One region of the Desulfosporosinus paludis genome, then DNA from elsewhere that is predicted to be linked to it. Evidence: riboswitches for the same ligand, from Rfam matches in the RefSeq annotation. Region 1 holds a riboswitch; the other holds the start of a gene.

Region 1 (11,435 bases):
CGGTCTATTAAATCTAAAATATCCTGACGCATAGCGATACTACGTTCTCGAACTAATTGAGTCTCGATAGGTACTGCCCCACCGTGTATTAATCGTAAAACATCGGACCTGGAAACAATGCCAACCAAGTTACCTTCTTGGACCACAGGAAGACGTCCTATATCGTTCTGTACCATTACCCGTTGTACTTCATCCAGTGTAGCCTCTGCCTCCACAGTAACGACATTTCTGGTCATAAACCCTTTAACTGGTGCGTGCTGAAGTCCATGTCTGATTGCTTTATCAACATCGCGACGAGAAATTATTCCCACTAACTCCTGATCCTCTGTCACAGGCACTCCTGTATGACCATACCGCAGCAAGATCTTTTCGACCTCAGCCAAACGAGTCTCCGGAGTCACCGTCTTGACCGGATAACTCATCATGTCTCGAACCAGGTGAGGGCGCGTAGCACGGCTCCTAATGGCGGAGCGCAGCTGTTTGAGGATCAGTGAAAGGTCACCGTCTTTGATCGTCGCTGAGGCTGCTCTCGCATGTCCAGCCCCGCCAAAAATTTGTACTAAGGGATTGACAGGCAGGCCTCTTCCTCTGGAACGGCCAACAATATACACCCTTTGATCCATTTTCACCAGCAAAAACCAAGTATCGGCACTTTCGAGTTCACCAACTCGGTGAGCCAACAAGGCCAGTCCGCCGACATACTCTTCAGATTCCGCATACGAAAGATAAACCGGTAAGCCATCAAAGAATTCTGTTTGCCCTTGATCAAGCAATTGTTGTAATAATTCTTTTTGTTCTTCTACAAGAGGCTTGCGCAAGTATTCAGCAATAACTCCCAAATTTGCCCCTTGATCAAGCAAATAGGCAACGGCACGAACATCACGTACCGTCGTACTATCAAACAATAAACTCCCTGTATCATCATAAATACCGATGGCAATCAACGTTGCTTCAAAGCTACTTAAAGGTAAACCAAAGCCAGCTAACTTTTCAACAAGAAGTGTCGCACAAGCACCAACAAGATCAACGACCATTCCTGGTTTTAAGGCGCCGGAATAAGGATGATGATCATAGATTTCGATGTCTAAACCGGGAATTTGAGCAACCTTTTCTCCAAGTAAACCTGCCCGTTTTAAGTCGTGGGTATCGACCAGGATAACTTTGCTAACCTCTTCTATTTTAACTTCCTGGGACTTGAGAAATCTCAGCTGATCTTTTGATAAGGCTAAAAAGTCCTGAACATAAACGTTCGGCTTACCATCAATAACCAAAACACTGTTCGGATAAAGTTTTTGTGCTGCGACCATGGAAGCCAAGGCATCAAAATCAATTTGACGATGCGCTAAAATAATATCCATCTTACACCCTAAATTCTTTATTTTTAAGTGTTATTTTTAAATTATATCATCTTAGGCCTACGAACAGCAACTTGTTGCCAAATATCCTGTTTCCCCATGCAGAACGTTTGAGCATTATTGAATATTGTTGGCTTTTTCTACATCAGAGGGTAAGGGGACATTAAAGGGTTTTTCCTTTGTCGCGGAGCTCTGAAAAGGGGTATTTATCGACCAAGGCATTGGTCGGTCTCCCAGGACTAAAGAGTAAACAACCATACATAAAAGAAAGACGAGTAAAACAGCGCTGAATGGTATCCGACGATTAAATAATAAGCCGATACCGGCCAAAATAAGAATTAACGGCCACAAGTCAACAACATGCACCCAAAAACTCCAAGACAACAGCCCATAATTTATTAGCAAAAAAACGATCCCTAAGGTAATTAAAAGCAACCCTCTGCTTATCGGATCAAACCCTCGTCTCATTTTCTCCCTCCCCGAAAGATAATAGCCAGACCAATGACAATCAGGAACAACGGCCACATTTTACTCATATCAAACCATCGGGGAAGAATACGTTCCAGCAGAAAGAATACGCCTAACGTTACTAAGATTCCCCCGGCAAATTTTGATCGATTCTCATGCCGATCCTGTCTGTCAAATTCTTTTGTTTCAACCTCGATATCTGCAACCGAATCTTTTAAGACATTCCCTATCCCATGATTATGAGCTTCAGAACTTCTGCCTATCTCTCCAGGATTTATCGGAATTATTATCCAAGCGGCCAGATAGGCCACAATTCCGACCCCTCCTGCAAACATGGCCACTAAAACGAAGAGTCGGACCAAAGTGACGTCAACGCTAAAATAATCAGCCAGACCTCCACAAACCCCTCCTAACATTTTTACATGTTCAGAACGATATAATCTCTCAGTCACATTATTTTCCTCCCAATACGTTGTTGTATAATTTTGTTCAACACTTTTAATACGCTGAGGAGGGTTTAAATGTTTCAAACCCAAAAAAATTTCAGCCTTATAGTTTGGACATTATATAGAAGGCTAAAAAAGAAACTCCGCAAATAAAAATGCGGAGTTTTACCCATGCCAAAATTATATCTTGAAATTATGTTTTTAAATCAACTAGATACTATTGTTAATTTCTTCAGTAGCTTTTTCAATTTCCTCATTGGATACACCATCTTTTCCTAGGTTAAATTTGATGGCATCCGCCCAAAAGGCACACTTAGCACTAATTTTTTTATACATTTTAGCATTGGCTTTATTCGTTTTAGCTCTTGCGTCTGCATTGGACTGAACTATTGAACAGATATATAGAGCTTTAATTCGCATGTCCTTATCTAGTTCGTTAAAGGTTTGATTAAGTTCCGCGATTAAACTTCGATAATACTCCGTAAACTCCTCAAAGGGTATTTCAGAATCCATGTGTAAGTATTCTTTCAATTTATCAAATAGTTTTTCCAATGTTCACCCTCCAAAAAAATCGCCTTCTGATTTGACTTAAATAGTATATCTCTATTTCGCTAAAATCACAAGAATTATCTGCTTTTGCCGATTTCTCTTGAAGGAAAACCTAAGCTCACAGGAAGATATTATGCAGTTCTTGACTCCTTAGTAAGTTGACGTTAAAACTTCAAAAAGTGGTTATTACTTAAAAAACGCAGATGTTGTCTTTCCTTCTTCAAACACTCTTTTGGATACTGCCTGCGTCCTCTGGGAATCGACCTTCCAATAACTAATCCCATCCTCAGTCAAAAAATCCCCCGGCAATGTTTGTGAAGAAATCTCCGGTGTTCCGATCCGAAATAAGACATTCGATAAGGCCCATATCTGGCTTAAGGAGAGATTTGTTTCAACAGATTTCATGAATTGAGGAATTAGCCACGGCAATTTTGGAATCGTTTTTACTTGAAGCAATTCTTTCTCTATTGCTTTTAAAACGGCCTGTTGCCGGGCTGTCCTAGCTATATCCGCTAAAGCATCTTGACGAAATCTGGCATATTGCAAGGCCTGTGCACCATTTAAACGCTGAGTCCCTTTCTTTAAATCAATAATCCCATCGACTTTGTCTCCAGTCACATAATGCATATCTTTTTCAACCGTAATCGTGATTCCTCCCAAGGTATCGATAATATCTTTAAAGCCCGTAAAGTTCGTAAGAACATAACCGTCGATTGGTTGACCTATTAATCCTTCAATCAATGCAGAGGTCGTATTAAGCCCTTTGCCAATTCTTGCAGCTGCATTGATTTTACTCTTACCGTAGCCTGGAATCATGATTTGAGTATCACGCGGTATAGAGATAAGAGCTATTTTCCCATTTTCTGTGTTAATGCTGGCGACTACTAACGTATCCGTGTTGCTTAACGATTTTTCATTAGGACGACGGTCAACACCTACTAGGAGTATCGTGACACGTTTATTTTTAGGGATAGGGGCTGAATCGCTTGAAGGAGCTGCAGGGGGACTGCTGGAGATGTGGGGGATCTGGGAGATCCGCTGGAGAACTTGAACCGGAATCTTGCTGCATTTGATTACCTTCAGGGGCAGACTCATGTTTTTCTTCCACCAGAGCGGACGGGTTTTCTTTCGCGTGTTCTGAAGCCTTTAGGGTTCTTGCTTCCCCTGAAAATTGGCCAAAAATGACAGGGCTTAACACAAACCCAACTCCAAGAAAAACCCCGAACAGAAAAAGTAAGCCATATACTTTGCAGACCCGGAAAAATGATCCATATTTTTTTTTCTGCAACCGAGTCCACCTCGCTAAAAAGCAAAATTCTACTTTCTAGCATCAAACAATTCCTTTAAAAATATTCCAGAATTCAGATGTAATTTTTTAGCAATTTTTGTGCTCTCTCAAAGGTACATCGTTAAAAATATTACATATAATACCATGCGAGGTGTATAGTTATGGATATTCTTAAACGACTACTTTCTAAGCTCTTTATTGCCAAAGCTTCGGACAATAACGTGGTACAAGAAACAACGGAGAACAACGTTGCCAGCGAAGAAGAAGAAATAGAATTAGGCGATAATAATTTGCCAAGGACATCTGTTAATCTTATGAATAAATTCTTCCGCTTTCAACGATCTCAGTCAGAACCTCCGGAATTCTTGTACGAAAATGAGGCTTGGTCTCCAAATCAAGAATATGTTGGACTTTTTCACAAAGGCAGCCATCAAACTCAAGATCAAGATTCAACTCCTTTAAGTCCCCAATAATAATCATATATCGTCAACCATCGGTCATTTGATAAACGGGTGAATTATTGGAAAGGGGGAGCTGCTTTGAATCCTGGCAACGCCCGTATTTATGCACCCGTAATGAGGGCACCTTTGCTCTTTCATCAAAACAACTCATTATCAAATCACAGTCACTATCCAATTCCACAAAATTATTCACCATATCCTGTAACCACCTCCGTACCACGTTTCTCACCGTACGAACAACGCCGCTTCCCTGTTCCAGCTACTTCACCCTCTAATTACCAATCTTATTCTTATCAGCCCACTGTACTAGGAAGCATGCCGCCTTTATCTATAGCTTACCCATCAGTTTACGTTCCTGATAGAACGTATTCAGTCCCGGGTTCTCCTAATGGTTTAACCTTGATTTTAATCGCTATTCTACTTTTAGTTGCTCTTGACCTAACATTCGTACGACCTCAGAAAGGGTATTAAGTCAAGAAAACTTTGGCCGACACCCGAGACACTGTCTTTGCACTTATCCTGATCAGAAAGTATGTAACGTAAGTTATACTTTCTGATCAGGATAAAAAAGGACCCGTGAACGTCATAACGTACACGAGTCCTTTATCATTGTTTTATCGACTAGCCATTGGCAAATAGGTTAATCGCTCAGGGAGAACATCATTCCTCAATAAATCCGAATGATTTTCACGTTTCACAATGACATCTGCATGACCGCCCTCCACCAATACCACACCTGGCCTAGCAAGGCGGTTGTAATTTGAAGACATGGAGTAATTATAAGCACCTGTACAAGATATTGCTAATAAGTCACCAGAGTGAGCTTTTGGTAAGTTGATATCCCAAATCAACATATCTCCAGATTCACAGCATTTTCCGGTAACCGAAACTTCTTCAGCGGTTTCTTCATTGGCACGATTGGCCAAAACTGCTTCGTAACGAGCTTGATAGAGCGCAGGGCGTGGATTATCCGCCATCCCCCCGTCAACGGCAATATATTTTCGTATCCCAGGAATCTCCTTGATGGACCCAATCGTATAAAGCGTAGTACCGGCAGTCCCGACAATCGAACGGCCGGGTTCAATAATAATTTTCGGAAGCGGAAATTTGTGTGTCTCACAGGCGGTCTCAAGGGCATTATGGACCGTTCTGGCATAATCCTCAATTTGAGCTGGAGCATCACCTGAGGCATAATAAATTCCGAATCCTCCACCTAAGTTTAATTCCTGCAAAAGGTATCCTGTACGTTCAAGAATATCAGCCATATATTGAATCATAACCTGGACTTCATGACTAAAAGAGTCCAATTCGAAAATTTGCGACCCAATATGAGCGTGGATTCCTTTGACTGCTAGGTTTGAATAGGACAATGCTAAATCTAAGGCCCGATCTGCGGTGCCATTCGAAAGCGTAAAACCAAACTTAGAATCAATTTGACCGGTTTGAATGTATTCATGGGTATGGGCTTCAATACCTGGGGTTACTCGAAGAAGTATGTTCACGGATTGCTGCATGTCTTGAGCAAGTTCGTTTAAAAGATCCATTTCGTAAAAATTATCTACAACAATACGTCCAACGCCAACCTTTAGGGCCATGGTCAATTCTTCTCGTGACTTATTGTTGCCATGAAAATAGATACGCTCAGCCGGAAATTCAGCCTGCAGTGCTGTATATAGTTCTCCCCCTGAAACGACATCTAAACCTAACCCCTCTTGATCAACGATTCGACACATAGCTAGGGTCGAAAAAGCCTTAGAGGCATAGATAACTTCCGCATTTTTCAGGCCTTCGACAAACGATTTGTAATAGCGTCTGCATATCTCCCGAATATGAGTCTCATCCATGATATATAAAGGAGTCCCAAATTGTTGAGCTAATTTTGTAGTATCACGCCCACCGATTTCCAAATGTCCTTGTTCATTGATTTGTTGAGTACCGTGCAGTCTCATGTTTCTTCCTCCCCAATCACTAATAGCTATACTCTTCAACCGTTTAAATACGAACGGCAACAGAAGGAGGTCCTCTGTTGCCGCACAACTGCACGCAAACATTGACCCTCTTCTCCTGTTGGGAGTAGTTCTCCACACGATGTAATCAAAAGCATCGTGTGACAGTCCCACAATTCTTTACTGTAGGACCAGCACCAAAAATCACGCTTTTTTTTGGGCTTCGGCGAAATCCCCTTTTCCATGGGCTCATCAGTTGTCGCAGCCTTCTCCACGGTACTATTGTCATTCGCGCCTCTACCGCACCTCCAAAGAGATGAGGCATATGAAATTTAAATAATTATATCAGACTTCCGATTGAAGGTCAAAACATTTTTAGGGGAGGATGTAGGATCATCGAATCTTAGAGTTCATTATGCCCCGCGTTGTTCTCCCTCATCTTGGGATTTTTCCTTACTTGTACTTACTCCAAGTGCGTTTGACCACTTGCCGCAGCGATCTCCCCATCGAGCCAAGCTTGACCCGTCTTGTAAAATTTCGATCACTTCACAGCGGTTAGCACACCCGGAACATTCAAAGCTTTTGGCATTAAATTGGGTTTCTCCTAAATGCAGCCCTCGAAACTGTGTCCTATGCCCAGGGTTCAATCCTATTTTTTCCTGTGCTAAGTAAGCAGCTCCTAAGGCACCCATAACCCCATAATGTTCAGGGACAAGGACAGGTTGTCCTAACTCTGCTTCAAAAGCTTTACATATCCCTGGATTAGCAGCTACACCACCTTGGAAAAAAATTGGCCCTCGTATATCCTTATTCTTACCTACATTGTTCAGGTAATTTCGAACCATCGCTTGACAAAGGCCAGCTAAAATATCAGGAAGAGCATGCCCTAACTGCTGTTTGTGAATCATATCTGATTCGGCAAAAACTGAACAGCGCCCAGCAATCTTTACGGGATTTTTTGCTTCGAGGGCTAATCGGCCAAATTCTTCAATGGGTATACCTAGTCTCGCTGCTTGCTGATCAAGAAAAGATCCCGTTCCGGCGGCACAGACGGTATTCATAGCAAAGTCAGAAACAACCCCATCGCGAAGAATAATGATCTTGGAGTCTTGTCCTCCAATTTCGAGAATCGTTTGTACCGAAGGGTCCACTCGAGAGGCAGCTACAGCGTGGGCTGTAATTTCATTTTTGATAACATCTGCTCCTAGCAACGTAGCCGCCAGTTGCCGTGCACTTCCCGTTGTTCCTACCCCTAGTATTTTTGCCGAATTTCCGATTTTTGACCTTAAAAGTTTCATTCCTTCTTGAATCGTTTGCATAGGACGCCCTTGAGTACGCAAGTAAAGGGTTAAGGCCACGTTATCATCCTCGGTCAGCAACACTAAATTTGTGCTGACCGAACCAACATCTGCACCTAAATAAAAGCTATCTTCCCCCAACAACCGACACACCCTCTCTAGTGTTTTCTGGAATACGTTTGTGTCGTGGTCTTTCTAATAAGTCAACAAACGCTTCCAAACGAGTCTGTACCCCCGCGTGCCCAGTATGTTCATCAACAATGAGTGTCATAATGGGTACTTGATAGGTTTCTTGAACTCGAGGCAATACGCTGGCTGCCACAATCTCAGGCATACAAGAAAGAGGAAACAGTTGAATAATCCCATCGAATCCTTCTCTGGCAAATTTGACTGCGGCGCCAACAGTTTCTTGTCCATGTCCTCCCACAAAATGCGGCAAAAACGGTTTGGCGTGGTTATGGTAAGAACGGATTGATCGATAACCTGGAGCCAGACCTTGAAAGATATGATTCCCCACCCAGCCGGAAAGATAAATAGAGCGGTCCACCTCTACTCCAAGATGCCCCAGTTGCTCTTCTATTCCTACGGATGTGTAGGGATCTAAAATGGTATAAATTTCTCCAATGATTCCTATGCGCAGGGGCTTTTGCTGTTTCTCAGAAACCATGTTTCCCGCAGATTGACGATCACGAATACACTCCTGCAGCCAACGCACTATATCCTGTATCCCTTTTACTGTCATCGTCTCTGCTAAGCGTTTCTTACCTTCCTCGTAAAGAAGTTCGGTTTCTTGGGGATTAGGCAATCTCGGTCGTGCAGCATGGATTAAATCTTCAATTTGATCTAACGCTACACATTTCAGATAGGCAAAGCGCAAGGCTTTAAGAATCGATGCCCAAGAATTTCTCGTTCCGGCTAAATACCTAATACGTTGAGCCAGACCTCTCAAACTTCCATCGGGAGGTTCAAGAGTCACAACATCCAAACTGTAACCAGCATCTCTGAGAATCTGCCCTTCTATTTCCCCATAATAACCAAATCGGCAAGGACCAATTCCCCCAGTGATAACGATCGTATCTGCGCCTTCCTGCGCTGCTTCGATGTAATTACCAAGATTCAGTTTCAAAGGCAAACACGCTGCTTCAGGTGCCAGCTTAGTACCCAGCGTTAACGTTTGTTTATTATTGATGGGAGGAACAACCACCTCAACATTGAGAGATTCAAAGAGAGTTTGAATAACGATCCATGCGTTCCCCATGTGTGGAAATGTAACCTTCACGAGCCTTCCTCCTTTCGACCATGTCCAGAAAGGCCTCAAGGCGAGTCACCAACCCAGCTTCGCCAGTATGTTCGTCGAGGGTTATCACCATGTAAGGCTTATGTTGGTCTCGTACTTTTCGCGCTACTAATTCTTGAACCATAGAATCTGTACCACATCCAAAACATGTGAGGTAAATAATCCCATCGATGGTTTGATCTTGAGCAAATTTGTTCCCGGCACCATAGATTTGCTTGGCATGACTCCAAAATAGTTTCTTGCGCAGCCCCGATAAATTCACTTCAATTTCGTCCTGTTCAACATGTTGGATTAAGTTCACTTCCGCTTTATCACGAAGGCGTCCCAGCAGATTCAGGTTCGCATAGCATTCTTGGATTAGATAGGAATGTCCGATTAAGGTAATTCTTAAACGATGATTAGTTTCGCTGATTTGTCTCAAGGAAGACGAAAAAGCCTCTCTTTTGGTCCCTTGTCCGGGTTTAGGAGAATTTGAGGAGGGCATCTGTCCCCTTGTGAGCTGCTCGATTTCACGCATTTCCTCCTCAAAATCCCACCCTTTTCCTCTGGAATCTTGATAGCACTGCTGCCATTTTTGCCCTTCCATGAAGGCGGCACGAATCTCTCCCTTACTTTTGCCAACTTCTAAACCAAAAATTTGGAGGTCTTTGAGGACCTGACGCTGGCCCTTGCGCCAATTGATGACGGCACTTAGTACCGGAATTCCAGGAGGGACTGCAGGTAGCAAGCTTTCTGGTATACCTAAGAACTTCGGACAATTGTAGGTATTTGCTTCTATACTGACCATACGAGGCAAAAAAATCGCATCGACATCCTTTAAGGTCTGCATATGTCCAGCCAGCAGCTTAAGCGGTAAACACGTTTCGTCACTGGTTTTCTTGAGGCCGTCCTCCATAATTTGACGATTTGTTGGAGGGGAAGTAACAACCTCTATACCGAGCCGATAAAAAAAGCCGGCCCAAAAAGGAAAATAATCATAATAAAAAAGAGCACGCGGAAACCCTATTTTCACACTTATGGCATCCTTTCTTAATCTATTTATCCTTACCCTCCGGCTGCCGGATAGGATCCTGAGGCTTTAAAACACTTGGGCGCGTATTCTTAATTGGAACTGGTGACCGAACCAGTACTGTTCCCAAGGCTTTAATATTTAAAGGCAAGAGAGGCCAAAGATAAGGCACTCCAAAGGATTTTGTTCTCCATAAAAGAAAGAGTACGAGAAACGCTCCGATTAAGAATCCCCAGAAGTTAAAAAGTCCGGTCATAATAATGATAAACAAACGAGCCAGTCTATTGGCCAAACCCAACTCATAACTCGGTGTCGCAAACGTTGCTACTGTAGCCACGGCAACATAGAGAATGACTTCGGGAGAAAACATTCCAACTTTAACGGCTATGTCCCCTAACATAAAAGCGGCGATCAAACCTAACGCTGTCGCCAAGGGGGCCGGAGTGTGAACTGCTGCCATCCTCAGGAGATCCACTCCAAATTCCGCCATTAATACTTGGGGAAGCAAGCCGATTTTTGCAGCTTTTGAAACACCGATAAACTGAAGCCAATCCGGAAGTAATTGAGGGTTTAGAGCTGCACCCAACCAGAGGGGAAGCAAAAACAGAGCGGCAAAAACACCCGCGAAACGTATCCAGCGGAGATATGCTCCGACAATTGGTTCCTGGCGATATTCTTCCGCATGCTGCAGATGACTCCAAAACGTCGTCGGTGCCATTATAACGGAGGGTGAGGTATCGACAATAATCGCGACGTGGCCTTCCAGTAAATGAATTGCTGCAACATCCGGACGTTCGGTATAACGCACACGGGGATAAGGATTCCAGAATTTACTCCCGAGAATGAATTCTTCCACGCTTTTTTCGGCCATGGGAATCCCGTCAATTTTTATTGCTTGAAGATCTTCCTGGATTTTCTTGACCATCTCTGGGTTGGTAATATCTTCGATGTAAGAAATACAAACATCTGTTTTGGAGCGTCCTCCTACTTGAACCAATTTCATACGCAGTTTTGGGTCACGCAAGCGTCTGCGAATTAAGGCTGTATTCATGACAAGAGTCTCTGTAAATCCATCACGGGACCCTCGGGTAACACGTTCAATATCTGGTTCGGAAGGCTGACGAGAAGGATAGGTCCTGGCATCAACAATAATTGCCTTATCTTGTCCTTCAACAAAGATTGCCATTGGACCCGACAAAACAAAATAGAATACCTTATCCATCGTTTGGACCTCTGAGACCTGCAAATCCACAATGCGTCCTTTAACCAATTTATCTAAGGCATTAACAATTAGGTCTGAACGTTCCAGGTCAATCAA
Region 2 (11,435 bases), 1.1 Mb from region 1:
CGAACAAGTGGGATTAGCTTATGATAGAATGACGAATACTAAAGTTCAAAGCAGTTAAAAAAATGGGGTGGATTGAATTGAGAATAGCTGATGGTGTGGAGGCACTTGAACTGACCGTAAATCTGATGGGGCGGGAAACGACTATTTATCCAACACTATTTTGGGATGAAGAATCTGTAATTCTGGTAGATGCCGGTTTTCCTGGCTTAGAACAACAAATTAGAGAAGCCATCGAAATGGCAGGAGTGTCCTTTGACCGATTGAACAAAGTGATCATAACCCATCAGGATGTTGATCATGTCGGCAGTTTGCCAGAAATCTTAGCTAAGTCTCAACGGAAAGTTGAGGTCTTAGCGCATGAGGTAGAGAAACCTTATATTCAGGGTGATAAGCCACTGATTAAGGCGGATGCAGCTAAAAGATCAAAACTGTTTGAAACTTTACCTGAAGAACAACGAAAACGACTTCAAGCAGTGTTTTCCAACCCGCCAAAAGCAAAAATCGACAGAACGATTGAGGACGGAGAGGAACTGCCATATTGTGGTGGTATAATTGTTATCTATACGCCAGGACATACTCCCGGTCACATCTGTTTATATCACAAGCCAAGTAAAACCTTAGTGACTGGGGATGCCCTTACAGCAAATGAGGGTCGATTATCGGGCCCAAACCCATCTGCCACTTATGATATGGATGAGGCGAATAAATCAGTTAAGAAATTAGCTCAATACGATATTGAAAACGTTATTTGTTACCATGGGGGCGTATTTAAAGAGGATGTACAAAAACGAATTCTCCAGCTAACCATTTAATCAATGGATTACACAAAAAATAGGCTCAACGGAACTCCGTTAAGCCTATTTTTTCATTGTGAGGTAGTATTGTCGAGAGTATCCCACTTAGTACTGCTGGTACCGCTCAACCAGGTATGGGGTTCAATAAAGTCATGGGTAAATAATACATGCTACTAAATTTAATTTGATTCTATCTGATAATGGTTATGGTAAGTAGTAGTAGCCGCTCTTCAAGAGCGGCTATCGCTGTTTAGACAGCTATGTTTGGCCTAATAATGTTTAGGACTTTCAGGCTTAAACCGTTTTCCTATCCTCTCTTACGATCCGGCCATCACGGAACCGAATTACTCGATTTGTGAAGTCAGCTATAGTTTGCTCATGTGTGACAACAACGATGGTGTTTCCAGCTTGGTGCAGATCCTCTAATATGGCCATAACCTCCTTACTGGCTTGAGTATCTAAATTTCCTGTTGGCTCATCGGCAAGGATGACAGCTGGATTGTGTATCAGAGCACGGGCAATGGCTACTCGTTGCTGCTGACCGCCAGATAGTTCTTTACTTGTGTGATTCACCCGGTTGGCAAGCCCAACTGTATCTAAGGCCTTTAATGCTCGTTGGCGTCGTTCTTTGCCATGAATTTCTGCATAGATAAGGGGTAATTCAACGTTTTCTAAAGCTGTTGTGCGAGGCAGAAGGTTAAACCCCTGAAAAATGAAGCCTATTTTCCTATTGCGTATTTCTGCCAATTGGGTGGTCGAAGCTTGAGCAACATTATTACCGTCAAGATAATATTCGCCGCTTGTAGGTTTATCCAGACAACCAATTATGTTTAGCATCGTTGACTTGCCGGATCCTGAAGGCCCCATTACCGCCACGAATTCTCCGGCATTGATATGTAAATTGATTCCCTGTAGAGCGATGGATTTGACGGATCCGGTGTCATAAATCTTGGTTATTCCCTTCAGTGTAATCATGCTAATCCCTCCGGTTCATTGCACCCGTAATTCTCCTTAACCATCGTGGAGATACAATAGTAGATGCATCACCGGTGGATTGTGCTAATAGAATTTTCTTTTTGTGCCAGAGATCGGGTTAACTGAGAAAAGCATAAATAAAGTCTGCATTTTAAGCTAAAGGAACGAGGCTATATGCGTGAACAGCTATAAGAAAAGGTAACCTTCACATTCCGGACATGATTAAATACATTTAAACAAAAATCTTAACAATATATTCACAAAATCTATAGGCAAAGTTCAAAAATTATGAAAATACTATGGACGTTCCAAATATAAAACTAGGAGGTAAAACAAATGCAGTTCAAAAAAATCACTATGTTAGGGGCAACGGGGGTCTTAGCGATCTCGCTGGGCGCTGCTGGGATTGCGTAAGGACCTGTCTCTTTTACAACGGGGTAATTTCCAACGTTTTATGTTCATATATGACTGCGTTGGCAGAATACCCATAAATTTGCCCGTGAAGTTGGGCTCTGACCAGGGGGTGAGATGAAAATAAATTCTAAACAAGATCATTCGTTTTGTGCATAATTTGCATTCCAACTATGTATTTTACTTATATATAAAATTGATCTAAACTATATTTAGAAACCAGGAGATGATAGATATACAAAAGTAAGGGAATTCACAAGCAAGTATTACCAAATAATTAACGTTTGGTATGTGATAATTAGTACAAGTAAAAAGGGGGGTATTGTTTAATGAAAAAACAACTTTTAATGTACATTATGGGTTGTCCTGTATTTGTTGAAGTTAAGGAATCAAATGAAAGAAAACATTAAAAGGCCCATAATCGTAGTAAGCCGGGAAAGCACAAACGATAATGAGCCACACAAGGGGAGGGGAAACCTCCCCGTCCACTATTAGTATATCATTCATATTGGCATTAAGGAATAAATAGCTAAGAATAATTCCACGCACTGTTAAACTTATTGGCAGCGATTCGGCATAAACCTGTAAAATTTAATTTAAAATCTATGGTACTATGTATAAAGAGCGTTCCGAAAGGGGCGCTTTTTTTCTATTAAAATTAAAAAAGCCTCCGCGTCCGGAGGTTTACACAAAGTCTAATAGATTTGCATCTATATATTTCTACGTCTGAATTATATATTTTTATGGGGTTAGATGGTACTGTCAATATTCTTTCGCAAATGGAAATGTACCTACCACTCGGGTTCTACCTCGAATCTCCCAGTTTGGCCTTTCGATGACATTAAGAGTGCTTCTTCTCCAGAGCTTTCCCGACGACGATATCGTTCAATAATCGCTGTTTCAAAAGCTACGCCTTTAATGCTGTTTGAAAAGGTCACTTAAGGAGCTTATGCTCAGGAAACACAAAAACCTCCATACGCTATAAACGTTTGGGGGTTTATTAATAGCCATTCTTTGCCGAGATATCTGCAATTAATTTTTTACTATGGTTAGAATGCTTTTTCTAATCTGAGTACATCATATGTGAAATGGAAGATATATACTATTAATTGTTGTACCATACTGTTAAAATTCAACAGTCATAATCTTTTATTTTCTTTAAACCTTTTATGGTTTGCAATAATCAAGTTTATGAGAGGAATAGTATAAATCCAAATACTATAATACCTTATTTGTACCGAAGCTTAAGCTTCGAGGAATTAGAAGAACGTAATATGGGAAAATTTTATTGTGCGACAGAATAGGATGCCGTAAATAAAGTCCTTGAGATGATTCGTTTGATGCAAAATTCTTCTGCCGCACAGGTCCTTAGCTCAAAATCCAAAAGTACCTCATCTTTTCGTTCGTGGTTATGATTTCTGAACTCTTTACTATGCAAGAAGGATTTAATACCCAAGAACCGCTCCCTTGTACTCCCGTCTCCTTGCGCTTCTAATTTGTGCTTGACAAGTGTAGCAATATATGGATACACTTAATTGAATTGATAGAGGTGCATCGTACAATCAGTACCCGAAGTTGTTAAGGTTTACGTAAGACCGTAGCTTCAGTGAAAGGTGTAGATGCCGAAGTTGGTCCCAATTACGTGGGGACTGGGCTGGTTGGACAAAATAAGATTTGTTCAACTGTCGCGTTTGCGGAGAGCTATCTATATTACGGTATGATTGGAAAATCATACGTGTAATTTAGTAGCTGATTCCGTATCAGCTATTTTTTTATATAAAGGAGACGTAGAATTAACATGAAAAAGAACACTGTTTTCAAAGGTATCGCTACTGCTCTCATCACTCCTCTGGACGAAACAGGAATTAATTATGAGCAGTTTGGCAAATTAATCGATTGGCAAATTATAGAAGGGATTGATGCTCTGGTAATTTGTGGGACGACAGGTGAAGCGTCGACCCTAACTGACGCTGAGCACAGAGCGGCTATTACATTTGCAGTTCAGCACGCAGAAGGCAGAGTGCCGATCATTGCTGGCACAGGTAGCAATGACACCGAATACGTGCATGACCTTACTCGTTGTGCCTGCGATGCAGGTGCGGATGCAATGCTCGTAGTTACCCCTTATTACAACAAGGCTACGCAAAAAGGCCTGATTAAAATGTTTACTCAAATTGCTGACAAGAGTACTAAGCCTATCATCCTCTATAATGTGCCTTCAAGGACAGGTATAAATATTGAGCCTGCAACCTACGAGGTATTGGCTGAACACGAAAACATAGTAGGGATTAAAGAAGCAAATGGCAACATTTCTAAAATTGTTGAAACGATGGCACGTGTGCATGGCAAGCTTGATTTGTATTCAGGCAATGACGATCAGTTAGTTCCACTTATGGCGCTTGGTGGAGTTGGCGGCATTTCTGTGCTTTCTAACATTATGCCGGCACAGACACGTGAGATTTGCACCCGTTTCTTTAATGGTGACATTGCAGGCAGTGCAGAGCAGCAATATAAGCTTTATACACTTATAGACGCACTGTTTTGTGAAGTAAACCCTATTCCGGTCAAGGCGGCTATGGCGGCTATGGGTTTCTGCAAGGATTATCTCAGATCGCCTCTCACTACTATGGAGGATGCAAACCGTGAAAAGTTGGTCTCTCTTATGAGAGCACATGGATTAAACGTTTGAGGAGGATCTTGTAATAGACGAGTCATCATTAAATTGTATTAGGATCGCGGTTTAGCCTCATCCGCTCAAATAAGTACTCAATAACTGATACGAATAAAGAACATAAAAGTCTAGTATTACTGGATTTTTTGGCTTAGGGCAGATTAAGCATCGTTTAAAGCGGTGCTTTTTCGATTTTGCGCCCTTTTCGTTAAAAGATGCACCCACTGAGGGTAAATCCTATCTTTTGTTAAAAGTATAAGATGAGCATAAAATGAACTGCCAGTCGGTTTGAGAACAGCAACCGGCAGTTTTTTATAAGTAAGTTTTGGGGTTAAACATAACCTACATGTTTGGTTCAAATTAAAGAAATAACTAATTTAATCATTTTCGGAAGGCTCTCGTCTCGTGTTTGCGAAAGAGATATTGCATAAGCTAGAAACCGGATATGGTGTTTTAATGTCATTGATGGGAGTCATGTCGTTCTTTGGTAGTATCTTTATGTCGAGCGTAAACGAGAAAAATTAGACAAGGTGTATTATATATATTTCCACTTGTAATTGGTATTTTATTAATAGCAACAGGATTCTTAAATAATTACTTGATAAGCAGCTTGTGTTTGGCTTCGATGGGTTTTCTCTTTATTCCCATTGCGGCAAAGGTCCGATTCATGGAATGCCGGAAAATATGTGTCACATAATCCAGTACTGTCAATAATCTTTTGCAAATTTATTGCTGCAGGTTTAATGGACTGAATTACGTCTTGGTGAGTGCAATTACTGTCATGAGATACTTGAGTAATTAAGTTGCAGCAAGAATGGTCCGGGAAATTCGTGACCTGACTATGAAGAATTCCGTGATTGCCGAGGCAGGAAAGGAAATCTTAATTTGGATTGTACCCTTATTAAGAAGGATATTTCGATCCACCGAATACTGGATGCCGAGACATTGATAGAGATTTAAAAGTCCTTTAATTTTTGCTGTTTTCTTTTCTTAACTAGAATTAATGGTCCGTATTTTTCCCAATCTTCGGCTGTCATTAATCGAGTCATACAATCGCTAGACAAAGGAGTATTTTCCTTTTCGCATTCGCACATCATTTGCGCAGTTTGCAAAGTTCCGGGTTTGTTTGCCTTTCCATACATTTACTATAAGTCCCCTTTCGGCTTTTTTTATACAGTTTACAGGAGGAGGGGAAATAAGAGCATATGTCATTGGTCACTTGTAAATTAGGACTTAAGCACGAAAATGATGGCAAAGATAGACGCTGGCATTATTACAATTGATCATGTTCAAACCCGGGACTGAACGAAAAAGCTAAAAAGGTACATGGGAAGTAAGGACCTTAAAGATAAATCTCCAAGGGCGCCTTCCGACAAGTAGGAAGAATTTTTATTATTTGTGAAGCGAACGAACAAGTGCGCAGAATTTAAACAGTTAAGTTGAACTTTAATGTTTGATCCGTGGAATACTCGCACGGTGTGATTCGCTTTTGCATTTTGGACAGACGAAAGCAGGATTCTTAGTAGCAGAAAGAATGTCCATTTTCAAAGTTCTAGCTGTGCAGTTAACCCATTTGCTTAAGTGGTTCGTGCTCTGACAATTGGGACAACGTAATAACACTGTCATTTCATCACCTCAGGGTAGCTTATGAATGGCAGTGGACAAGTGTGACAAGTGAGGGAGAAAATAAGATGAGATACGAAAAGTCACCACAAGTACGTGATTTGCTGAGCAGCCAATGACAATCATCATCCGCATTAAAAGACTAAAATGTTATCCATATGACTAACATCAAGATATAAGAAGAAGAGCCCTCCCTGACTCTTCTTTTCGGAAGTGAGACTGCTAGGAATGCTTTTGTCAGCAGGAATTCCAACGATAGGTGTCGGGAGCATTGTGATAGCTATGATTGGTAGAGGTGTAATTATTGATTAAGTTATTGTATTTACAAGTTAGACGATCGTGAAAATTTAGACTATCTAGCCCTTCATGAGCGGTTGGGCACGGGTCTGACAAAGGCGATTTTTCTCGCAGGGAGACGGAGTGAGGTTTAGATTTAAACGTCTGCAAGGTTGAAGTAAATGTGAAGTTTCTGGGATACAGATTAAACTCATAAAATCATAGCACTAAAAAATTAAGTTTCAATTCCTTGATCATACTTTCTTGCTATTTTTTGGACTTAATTATTTTGTTATTTGAGAAGGAAATACGCAAAAAATGTTGAATCTTAGCAGATAATGCCTTCTTTTGAGTAAAAATTTTTATGATTATTCTGAAGAGTATGATAGGATTAATATAAACTGGAAGTGACTTAAGATGCTAAACAGTTATAAAAGAAATAGAATGCTATCAATTGGTGAAAAATTTCTTAATTCATTCGAAAACTACAAAGATGAAATTAAATCTGAATTGGAGTATATTAATTATACTCGTTGCCATAATTTTTTTATTCTTCTAATTGCAGCATCCTGCATTCTTATTTATACGGATATTCTAGGAAAGGGCAATGGTCTGTGGGATAAAACTCCAGCGTATCGTTTGCTTTTTTATTCTCACATTGTTATTTTGGCGACTATGTCTGGTTTACTGATACTTTCATGGTTTACAAAAATCAATTTCTTTAAGAATAAGTTATTTTTTTATCGATTTATTTCTCTATTTTTTGCAGTTTTTTGGACTTTCATGGGGGCAGGAACCTCTGTTAATGACCAACTTATTCACGGTCAGATAACAGTTTATGTATTTACGTCTTGTGCCGTTGCAATTATTCTATATATCAAGCCATTTATAAGTTTTATTATCTATTTCTTGTCGTATCTAATATTTATAATAGGTATTACGAAGGTACAGGGGAACTATAACATTCTGAGAGGTAATTATATAAATGGCACGCTGATTGTTGTAGTAGCGTGGTTACTTTCCGTGCTTCTATATGACTTAAAGGTTAAAGATTTTATTAAGAAAAAAACTATCGAACGTCAAAGAAATGAACTTCAGTCAACGAATAGAGAACTTAGCAAAGCAAATTCGCAACTTGAGTTATCTTTACGTGCTCTTGACGAAAGTCAAAATATGATTTTTACTTTAGCGATGGCTTTAGAGTCGAAAGATCCATATACTCATGGGCATTCTGAACGAGTTGCTGAATATTCTCTAGAACTTGCACGTTACCTTGGCTTACCCGAAAAATTACAGGAAAATCTATGGCGTGCGGCTATTTTACATGATATTGGTAAGATTGGGATTCCGGATGCCATTTTAAACAAGACTGGTAGTTTAAGTAACGAAGAATGGCCGATTATGAAATCTCATCCAGAGAATGGTGAAAATATATGCTCTAAATTAAACTTTGCACGTGAAATCCTTCCGGTCATTCGATATCATCACGAACGATATGATGGAAATGGTTATCCGGATGGATTAATCGGTGATAACATACCATATCTTGCCCGTATCATTTCAATATCTGATACTGTAGATGCAATAACTTCAAAACGATCGTATCGTTTGCCCCGCACTTTTCAAACAGCAATCGATGAATTGATTAAGGGGGCTGGGACTCAATTTGATCCTGTATTAGTTAATGCTTTTGTCGAACTCTTTAAGTCAGGGAAGTTAGTTCCTAAAAAGGAATCGACTACCCTTGATAAACTTCGAATCACTTGAATTATAGATTCTATGTTAATGAGCAAGATATGTATTTTCCGATGAATTTTAACAGAAAGGGCCCGAGGGTGCGGACTAATTAAAATAATGAGGTGGTTTCCTTGAATGAAAAATATTTCCATCTTTCTTACCCACAACAGTCAATTTGGACTCTTGAACAATATTACCAAAGCAATTTCTCGAACATTGCAACTATGATTACGATTTTTGAAGAAGTGAATTATGATAAATTAAAAGAAGCTATTAATCTTTGTCTCGAACAAAATGATGCATTAAGAATTAAAATCACTCAGCAAGATAACAATCCTTTACAATATATCTCCGAATATAAGGTACATGACTTCGAACTAAAAGATTTTACGTATCCTGATGGATTAAATGATTTGGCTACTTGGGAAAAAGAGACAACTCAAACTCCTTTCACAATTAAAGATTCCGAATTATTTTACTTCGCCTTACTTAAAACGAACAACCAAGAGGGTGCACTATACTTAAAATGTCATCACATTATAAGTGACGTTTGGGGGACAATTCAATTAATTAATCAAATATTAAATAATTACCGAAATCTTATAAACAACCAAAGTGTTTCTTTTGAATTAAAGCCATCTTATATTAATTATTTATTGAGTGAAGACGAGTATTATTGTTCTGAAAAATTTGAGAAAAATAAGAATTTTTGGAATAACCAGTTTGATTTACTTCCCGAGAAGTCTACTTATATTAAAAAAAGAAGTTCTTTAAAGTCTACTAATGCTAAAAGAAAGACTTTCATTTTATCTAATACTGAAGAAATAAATGTATATTGTTTAGAAAATAAAATTTCTATATTTATTTTTTTATTTGCCATTTTTAGTATCTATATTTCAAGAATTATTTCAAATGAAGATATTGTAATTTCAACACCTGTTTTAAATAGATCGAATTCTAGAGAAAAGACTACTATTGGAATGTTCACAGATAATGTACTATTTAAAACACATATAGATAGATCATTAGATTTTTATTCTTATACTCAAAAGTTAACTAAAGATTGGCGAAATATACTTAAAAATCAACGATATCCATATAACTTATTATTAAGAGATTTAAGAAATAAGTATAGAAATTTGGATCGGATCACAGATATTACCTTATCCTACCAAAACGCAAAATTTGATGTGTTGGATACAAAATTCAAGGCGAATTGGTGTTTTAATGGCAATGAAATCAATTCTTTGGCCATTCATATTAATGATCGAGAAGGCGAAGGCCAATTAATTCTTGATTATGTTTATTTATCAGAGCTTTTTACCATTGAGGAGATAGAGCAAATCCATAATGGGGCTTACAGTCTGATTCAAAATATACTTAATAATCCTCAGAAAGAGCTGTCTGGACTGGAAGTATTATCGGAAGAGGAAAAAGAAAGGATTTTGTTAAAATTCAACTCGACTAAGATCAACTATTCAAATGATAAATCACTCAATCGGTTATTCGAGAATCAAGTAGAACAAAACCCTGATAAAATTGCTCTAATTTTTGAGGAACAAGAGTTGACTTATGGAGAATTAAATCGAAGAGCAAACGCTTTGGCACATTACCTACGTTCAAGAGGGGTTACGAGAGACACCATTGTGGCTCTTTTAGCTAAACGATCTTTCGAAATGCTCATCGGAATGATTGGAGTTCTGAAAGCTGGAGGAGCTTACTTGCCTCTGGATTCGGGTTATCCAGAAGCACGAATTAATTATATTTTAAAAGATAGTAACGCAAAGATTCTATTAACACATTCAAATTTGGAATCAACTTTGAACTTTCCTATTGAAAGGATATATTTAGACGAAATAAATTTATACGATGGAGTTTCCCAAAATCCGGATGAAAACGCGGAACCCAACAATTTGGCTTATGCTATTTATACCTCTGGGTCAACAGGAAATCCTAAAGGCGTGATGATCGAGCATAAGTCTGTAAATAATTTTATCCATGCAATATATAACGAATTAAACTTTTCTCCGAATGACACTATTATATGTTTAACTACCTTTTCTTTTGATATTTTTGTTCTTGAGACCCTCTTGCCATTGGCAAAAGGGTTAAAAGTTGTTATTGCTAATGAAGATGAGCAAAGGATCCCTCGGAAGCTATTTAACCTCATTAACTGTCATAAGGTTAATATCATTCAAGTAACACCGACCCGTATGTTATCAATCTTGAAGGATACAAACGGAATACATTCATTTAAAAATTTATCCAAAATCTTAATAGGAGGTGAACGTTTTCCTGAGCCATTGTTAGACCGGATTAAACATTTAACTTCAGCTGAAGTCTATAATCTTTACGGACCCACTGAAACAACAGTTTGGTCGACCGTCCAAAAGCTGAAAGATGCAAATAAAATATCAATTGGTAAACCAATAGCTAATACACAGATTTATATTTTAGATTCTAACCTAAAACTCTTACCAGTCGGTGTTGCAGGCGAGATTTATATTGGCGGAGATGGGTTAGCCCGAGGTTACTTAAATAACCATGAAATGACAAGAAAAAAATTTATAGTCAATCCGTATTCTGCAGATGCTAAAATATATAAAACGGGTGACTTAGGTCGGTGGCTTCCCGATGGAAGCATAGAGTATATTGGAAGAAATGATGCTCAAGTAAAGATCAGGGGTTTCAGGATTGAACTTGGTGAAATAGAAAACTGCCTCTTAAAATTCGCACAAGTCGAACAGGCTGCGGTAACTATGAAAGAGGATAGAAGTGGCAAGGGTTACCTAAATGCTTATCTAGTAGGCAATAAAGTATCAGATGGAGAATTGCGTTCCTTCATCGAAAAATATTTGCCAGATTATATGATCCCTACACACTTTATCTGGGTTAACGAAATCCCGTTAACTCCCAATGGGAAAATTGACCGCAAAGCGTTGCCTGAA

Evidence for each region. Region 1 has a riboswitch for lysine ahead of lysA (diaminopimelate decarboxylase). Riboswitches for the same ligand answer to the same signal wherever they lie in the genome.
Region 2: linked by a shared signal. The riboswitch ahead of dapA (4-hydroxy-tetrahydrodipicolinate synthase) and the one ahead of lysA (diaminopimelate decarboxylase) in region 1 are both predicted to bind lysine.

What each region holds. Positions count from the first base shown of each region.
Region 1 covers NZ_CP144211.1:4,351,504-4,362,938, reverse strand. The annotation lists gene VZF35_RS21660 (CBS domain-containing protein) at 1-1,358, opposite strand, end outside; gene VZF35_RS21655 (LiaI-LiaF-like domain-containing protein) at 1,473-1,823, opposite strand; gene VZF35_RS21650 (PspC domain-containing protein) at 1,820-2,275, opposite strand; gene VZF35_RS21645 (hypothetical protein) at 2,480-2,821, opposite strand; gene VZF35_RS21640 (LCP family protein) at 3,005-3,913, opposite strand; gene VZF35_RS21635 (hypothetical protein) at 4,268-4,579, shown strand; gene lysA (diaminopimelate decarboxylase) at 5,182-6,516, opposite strand; lysine riboswitch at 6,634-6,821, opposite strand; gene VZF35_RS21625 (acyl-CoA dehydratase activase) at 6,927-7,955, opposite strand; gene VZF35_RS21620 (acyl-CoA dehydratase activase-related protein) at 7,939-9,090, opposite strand; gene VZF35_RS21615 (acyl-CoA dehydratase activase-related protein) at 9,032-10,120, opposite strand; gene VZF35_RS21610 (spore germination protein) at 10,143-11,435, opposite strand, start outside.
Region 2 covers NZ_CP144211.1:3,214,139-3,225,573, forward strand. The annotation lists gene VZF35_RS16130 (hypothetical protein) at 1-24, shown strand, start outside; gene VZF35_RS16135 (MBL fold metallo-hydrolase) at 78-812, shown strand; gene VZF35_RS16140 (ABC transporter ATP-binding protein) at 1,089-1,769, opposite strand; lysine riboswitch at 3,717-3,892, shown strand; gene dapA (4-hydroxy-tetrahydrodipicolinate synthase) at 3,979-4,869, shown strand; gene VZF35_RS16150 (hypothetical protein) at 5,808-5,993, opposite strand; gene VZF35_RS16155 (HD-GYP domain-containing protein) at 7,168-8,517, shown strand; gene VZF35_RS16160 (amino acid adenylation domain-containing protein) at 8,619-11,435, shown strand, end outside.